DNA from 2 places in the Nonomuraea sp. NPDC049655 genome. Region 2 is predicted to be linked to the other one. Evidence: riboswitches for the same ligand, from Rfam matches in the RefSeq annotation. Region 2 holds a riboswitch; the other holds the start of a gene.
What was found. Region 2 has a riboswitch for glycine ahead of gcvT (glycine cleavage system aminomethyltransferase GcvT). Riboswitches for the same ligand answer to the same signal wherever they lie in the genome.
Positions count from the first base shown of each region.

Region 1: linked by a shared signal. The riboswitch ahead of gcvP (aminomethyl-transferring glycine dehydrogenase) and the one ahead of gcvT (glycine cleavage system aminomethyltransferase GcvT) in region 2 are both predicted to bind glycine.

Region 1 covers NZ_JBITLS010000003.1:287,560-290,919, reverse strand. The annotation lists gene gcvP (aminomethyl-transferring glycine dehydrogenase) at 1-1,618, opposite strand, end outside; glycine riboswitch at 1,785-1,881, opposite strand; gene ACIBQ6_RS11015 (MerR family transcriptional regulator) at 1,930-2,550, opposite strand; gene ACIBQ6_RS11010 (bifunctional nuclease family protein) at 2,698-3,168, opposite strand; gene ACIBQ6_RS11005 (MerR family transcriptional regulator) at 3,301-3,360, opposite strand, start outside.
Region 2 covers NZ_JBITLS010000017.1:75,003-78,362, forward strand. The annotation lists gene ACIBQ6_RS42740 (L-serine ammonia-lyase) at 1-509, opposite strand, end outside; gene gcvH (glycine cleavage system protein GcvH) at 568-957, opposite strand; gene gcvT (glycine cleavage system aminomethyltransferase GcvT) at 954-2,039, opposite strand; glycine riboswitch at 2,074-2,173, opposite strand; glycine riboswitch at 2,194-2,291, opposite strand; gene ACIBQ6_RS42755 (M28 family peptidase) at 2,538-3,360, opposite strand, start outside.

The DNA of each region.
Region 1 (3,360 bases), on a different contig from region 2:
GCCAGCCCTCCAGGGTGCCGATGAGCTCCCGGTAGCCCTCGGTCTGGGCCTCCGGCGCGTACGGGTGCACGCCGGCGAACTCCGGCCAGGTGATCGGCTCCATCTCGGTGGTCGCGTTCAGCTTCATCGTGCACGAGCCGAGCGGGATCATCGAACGGTCGAGCGCGATGTCCTTGTCCTGGAGCCTGCGCAGGTAGCGCAGCATCGCGGTCTCGGAGCGGTGGCTGTGGAAGACCGGGTGGGTCAGGTAGTCCGACTCGCGCAGCAGGTCGGCCGGCAGCGCGTCGGCCTCCAGCGCCACCTCCTCGCGCTCGACGCCGAAGGCGGCCCACACCTTGACCAGCTCGGCGGCGCCGGTCTTCTCGTCGCAGGCGATCGAGACGTGGTCGTCGCCGGCCTGCCACAGGTTGACGCCCCGCTCGGCCGCGGCGGCCACCACCTCGGCGGCCCTGCCGGGAACCCGGACGAGCACGGTGTCGAAGAACTCGCCGTGCACGACCTCCAGGCCGGCCTCGCGCAGCCCGCCGGCCAGCGCGACGGCGTGCCGGTGCACGCGGTGCGCGATCCGGCGCAGGCCCTCGGGGCCGTGGTAGACGGCGTACATGCCGGCGATCACGGCCAGCAGGACCTGGGCGGTGCAGATGTTGCTGGTGGCCTTCTCGCGGCGGATGTGCTGCTCACGGGTCTGCAGGGCCAGCCGGTAGGCGGGGTCGCCGTCGACGTCGACCGACACGCCGACCAGACGGCCGGGCATCTGCCGCTGCAGGCCCTCGCGTACGGACATGTAGGCCGCGTGCGGCCCGCCGAACCCGAAGGAGACGCCGAAGCGCTGGGAGGAGCCGACGGCGATGTCGGCGCCCAGCTCGCCGGGGGCGGCCACCAGCGTGAGGGCCAGCAGGTCGGCGGCGGCCACGACGAGCGCGCCCGCCTGGTGCGCCCTGGCGGCCACGTCGCGGAAGTCGCGCAGGCGGCCCGAGGCGCCCGGGTACTGGACGAGCACGCCGAAGCACTCGGGCAGCTCGCCGTCGAGGTCGTGCTCGACCAGCGTGATGCCGAGCGGCTCGGCGCGGGTGGCCAGCACGGCCTTGGTCTGGGGCAGCGTGTCGGCGTCGACCACGAACACGTCGCTCTTGGACTTGCCGGCCCGGCGGGCCAGCGTCATGGCCTCGGCCGCGGCGGTGGCCTCGTCCAGCAGGGAGGCGCCGGCGACGTCGAGGCCGGTCAGGTCGGAGACGACCGTCTGGAAGTTCAGCAGCGCCTCCAGGCGGCCCTGCGAGATCTCCGGCTGGTACGGCGTGTAGGCGGTGTACCAGCCCGGGTTCTCCAGCAGGTTGCGCCGGATGACGGCGGGCGTGACGGTGTCGTAGTAGCCCAGGCCGATCATGGAGGTCAGCACCCGGTTGCGGGAGGCCAGCTCGCGCAGCTCGGCGATGGCCTCGGTCTCGCTCGCGGCGGCCGGCAGCTTGAGCCGGTCCTTGACCCTGATGGCCTCGGGCACGGCCACGGCCACCAGATCGCCGACGGACTCGAAGCCCACGGCCTCGAGCATGCGCTGCTGCTCGGACTCCGATGGGCCGATGTGCCTGGACGAGAACGGCGGAGCGGACAGGTCGGTCATGGAGGTTGCCTCCCGAGGCTTGGAGACCGGCGCCAGGGCGCGGGCGAGTGCCGGATCTCCCCCTCTGTCATCGCGACGTCATCGCGACCTGAGAGCTTCACCCCACCGTGGGGCTTGCACCGTCGGTGAGGTGCGCCTGGCGGGCGCACCTGCTTTCCAGAGTTGCCTCACCCGAGCGGTACGGGATGCCTGAGAGATTCCGGGGAGGGTTGCTCCTTCGGCGCCCCAGGACCGAAGCCCAGGGACTCTCCCGCACGGGGTCATCAGCCTTACTCTGTCCTAGATTACTACGGTGTGTTCAGCGGTTCAGCTCACCCCGTGCGGCGTGCGCGACGCCGCTTGGCGAGCTCGTCAGCGGGATGGTCGGCCGGGACGGTGTCCTCGACCGCCGCCCGTTCCCCCGGCAGCTCCGCGAGGGAGCCCTCGACCTCTCGCCAGACCCGGCCGAGGGCGATGCCGAACACGCCCTGGCCGCCCTGGAGGAGATCGATCACCTCGTCGGCCGAGGTGCACTCGTAGACGCTGACACCGTCGCTCATGAGCGTGATCTGCGCGAGGTCGGCGACCCCGCGGTCACGCAGATGCTGCACCGCGGTGCGGATCTGCTGCAACGACACCCCGGTGTCGAGCAGCCGCTTGACGACCTTGAGCACCAGGATGTCGCGGAAGCTGTAGAGCCGCTGTGAGCCCGAGCCGTGCGCGGCTCTTATCGTGGGCTCGACCAGGCCCGTGCGCGCCCAGTAGTCGAGCTGCCTGTAGGTGATGCCGGCCGCCGAGCAGGCTGTGGGCCCGCGGTATCCGATGTCGTCGGGCACCGTCGCGGGCTGCTCGTCGAAGAGCAGTCCCTGCTCTCCGGCACGCTGCCGCGCGCTCTCGCGCCGCACCGGATCTTCCTGGCCGGCCGTCTTTCCCTCGCCGCTGCTGACCGCCACGCGGACCTCCGGCTTTCTCTCATCCCATGGCCTGATCTGGGGGTTCGTAAAGGGCGACCACGGGTTTCACTTGCACCGTAGGACCGTGACCATGCTCAGTCAACGATCCGGCTCGGCGCGTCGTGAAGCGTAAATGCACTGAAATACCTACCCCGCCCTGCCGAAGTCCTCGGGAGTGATCGTGTCAAGGAACTCCCTGAACTTCTCCACCTCGTCCTCCTGGTCGTCAGGGATGATCACACCGGCCTCCTGGACCACCTCTTCGCTGGCGAAGATGCGCGCGCCGGTGCGCAGCGCCAGGGCGATCGAGTCGGAAGGGCGGGCGCTGACCTCCACGCCGTTGGAGAACACCAGGTCCGCGAAGAAGATGCCGTCACGCAGGGCCACGATGTTGACCGCGCGCAGCCCGACGCCGAGCGCGCTCAGCACGTCCCTGAACAGGTCGTGGGTGAGCGGCCGGGGCGGCGGCTCCTCGGCCTGCGCCAGGGCGATCGCGGTCGCCTCGGTCATGCCGATCCAGATCGGAAGGAACCGTTCCCCGTGTGCCTCCTTGAGCAAGACGATCGGCTGATTTGTGGGCATCTCAACTCGAACGCCCACGACCTCCATCTGCAACACGGGCTGCTCCGTATTCGGCCGGCCGGTCGCCCGGCACAGCTGTTGACTGGGTCGTTTCTGCTACACGCTTATGCATTTCAACGTAACACCCGGCAGGCCTGGAATGTGCCCCGGCCTTCCAGCTCTGTGCCCTCAGCGGCCCAGGACAGACCTGACGCCGAGGCGCACCAGGGAGGCGTGCAGGTCGAGCAG
Region 2 (3,360 bases):
ACGGTGTCGTCGGGCTTGATGCGGTCGGCTCCGGTGGCCTTCTCGTCCACGACGAAGCCGCCGCCGACGGAGAAGTAGACCTTCTCGCGCACGGTCTCGCCCTGCTCGTCGCGGGCGGTGAAGCGCATGCCGTTGGGGTGCTCGGGCAGGGAGATCTTGCGCTCGAAGACGAGGTCCTGACCCACGACGAAGGGGATCTCGTGCTCGCCGTAGAGCTTGACCGTGCCCGCGGCGCGCATCTCGGCCAGGCGGGCGTCGACGGAGTCGACGTCGACCAGTTCCGGCTTCTCACCGGACAGGCCGAGCAGCACCGCCTTGTCGCTGCCGTGGCCCTTGCCGGTCAGGCCGAGCGAGCCGTACAGGATGACCTCGACGCGGGCCACGCGGGGGAGCAGGCCGTCGTCGTGCAGCCCGCGGGCGAACTTGTGCGCGGCGGCCATCGGGCCGCCCGTGTGGGAGCTGGACGGTCCGATGCCGATCTTGAAGAGGTCGAAGACGCTGATCGCCATTGATGGCGCCCTTCAGTTCAGGAAGTGCCGGGGCCCGCGGCGGGCCCCGGCGTTGGTGTCAGGACTCGCCTGAGGTGAGCGCCGTGTACTCCTCGGCGGACAGCAGGTCCTCCGCGTCGCCCTCCATGCGGACGCGGAACATCCAGCCGTCGCCGTACGGGTCGCTGTTGGCCAGCGACGGGTCGTCGGCCACGGCCGAGTTCACCTCGACGATCTCGCCGCCGACGGGCGCGTAGATCTCGCTCACCGACTTGGTGGACTCGACCTCGCCGACCGAGTCACCCGCCTCGACGGTCGAACCGACCTCGGGGAGCTGCACGAAGACGACGTCACCAAGAGCCTCGGCGGCGAAGGCCGTGATGCCGACGGTCACGGTGATGCCGTCGTCCACGCCCGACACCCACTCGTGCTCCTTGGTGTAGTTCAGGTCGTCAGGGATGTTGCTCACTTGTTCCTCCTGTAGAAGGGCAGCTCGACCAGGTCCATAGGTTCATGGCTGCCCCGGATGTCCACGGCCAGACCTGTGTCGGCCCCGGCGTCCACGTAGGCCATCGCGATGGGCTTGCCCAGGGTCTGGGAGGGCGCACCGCTGGTGACCTCGCCGACGACGGCGCCGTCGCGGGTGACCGGGTAGCCGTGACGCGGCACCCGGCGGCCCTGGGCGACCAGGCCGACGAGGCGGCGGCGGGGCTGGTCGTCCTTGACCGCCTCCAGTGCCGCCCTGCCGACGAAGTCACCGGGCTTGTCGAATTTCACCACTCTGCCCAGCCCCGCGTCGAACGGGGTCAGGTCGGAGCTCAGCTCGTTGCCGTAGAGCGGCATGCCGGCCTCCAGCCTGAGGGTGTCGCGGCTGGACAGACCGGCGGCGCGCAGCCCGTGCGGCTCGCCCGCGGCCTCCAGGGCGCGCCAGAGCGGCACGGCGTCCTGGTTGGCGACGAACAGCTCGAAGCCGTCCTCGCCGGTGTAGCCGGTACGGGCGATGAGCGCCTGGCGGCCGTCGACCACGCCGGGCAGGCCCGCGTAGTACTTGAGACCGTCGAGGTCGGCGTCGGTGAGCGTGGCCAGGATCTCCTGGGCCTTCGGGCCCTGGATCGCGATGAGGGCGTACTGCTGGGAGCGGTCATCGACCGCCGCGTCATACGACTTAGTGCGATTTTTCAGCTCATCCGCGACCTTGTCAGAGTTCGAGGCGTTGGCCACCACCATGAACTCCTCGTCCGCCAGCCGGTAGACGATGAGGTCGTCGAGCACCCCGCCGCGCTCGTCCACGATCATCGTGTACCTGGCCCGGCCGGGCGCGAGCGCCGACAGGTGGCCGACCAGCGCGTAGTCGAGGGCCTCTCCGGCCTGCGGACCGGTCAGGAAGATCTCGCCCATGTGCGAGAGGTCGAACAGCCCGGCCGCCTCGCGGACGGCTTTGTGCTCCGCCGACTCGCTGCCGTACCGGAGCGGCATGAGCCAGCCGGCGAAGTCGGTCAGCGTGGCGCCTAGGGCCTCGTGGACGTCTCGTAGCGGCGTAGGTCGGGACATTTGTCGCACCTCAGGACAGGGTTGGATGCCAGCATCCTCCCCCTCTGTCATGGATGCCTGAGAGCTTCGCCCGAGTTTTACCGGACTTTCACCTTCGGCGAGGCCCCGAGGGCCTGCTTTCCAGAGGTCACCTCCCCGTAAGAACGCCTTACAGGGCTGCCGCGCGGTCCTTTGCCTTGAGAGGTTCGCGGGGAGGGCTTGCTCCTTCAGGGACCCTGACCGGCTGTCAGGGTGCTCTCCCGCACGGTTTCGCCGGTGATGTCCGTCAGCCTAGTGCCGTCATGGGGGTGTTGTCGCGCTTCGCCCCCCGCCATCCGCGGCATCCGCGACATCCCGCACGCAGCGAAAAGCGGCCGCGGCCCCGGAGAGGCGGGGTCGCGGCCGCGTTGGTGGCCGCGCGCGAGCCGGTCATGGCAGGTCAGCTCGCACGCGGCAGCTCGGGGCGGGCCGGCGGTGACCGGCCCGCGCGGGATCGAACCCGGAGATCAGGTCCGAGGGTCAGGCCCGCGCCCAGAGGGCGGGCACGTTCGGCGGCTCCCAGCCCGGCAGGCTGGTGTGCGCCTGGAGGCAGCGGTAGCTGACCCCCTGGTAGGTGACGACGTCTCCGGCCGTGTACGACTTGTAAGCCGTCCAGGTGGTGCCCTGGCCGTCCCCTCCGACGGTCAGGGTGAAGGACGCGGAGTGGTCCGCCGTCGTCCCGTCGCCGTTGATCCCTATGGTGTACGTCCCCGCCGCGACGCCGCTGGCGGTGGCGATCGTGACGGTGGACGACTGGCCCGCCTGAACCGTGGACGGGCTGAAGGAGACGGTGACCCCGCTCGGCACGTTCCCGGCGGAGAGCGCGACGCTCTGCGCCTGGCCGGACGTGACCTGGGTACTGACCGCCGCGGTAGCCGACTGACCGGCCTGGACCGATGCCGACGACGGGGTCACCGAGATCGAGTAGTCGTTCTCCGTGGGCGTGCTGGTGCCCACGGCGAGCTTCCATATGGCGTAGGCGATGGCGTCGGAGTTGCGGTCGAGCGCCGTGGTGTTGATGGCGCTCGGGTAGCTGTCGCACGCGCTGTGGTAGCAGCGGTCGAACGCCTGCCCGGCCGAGCCGCCCCACTTGGCGGCCTGGGCCGAGCTCTTGACCGCCCCGGCCCCCGTGGCCAGGCCGCCGACCCGGACGCCCGCGCTCTTGAACGAGGCATGGTCGCTGCGGCCGTCGCCCTCCCTGTCACCCTCGGTCTGCAGGCCGATGGTGGCGAAGTAGTCGTTGAAGGTGCGCTGGATCGCCGCGTCGTCGTCGTAGACGAAGTAGCCGGCGTTGGTCGAGGCG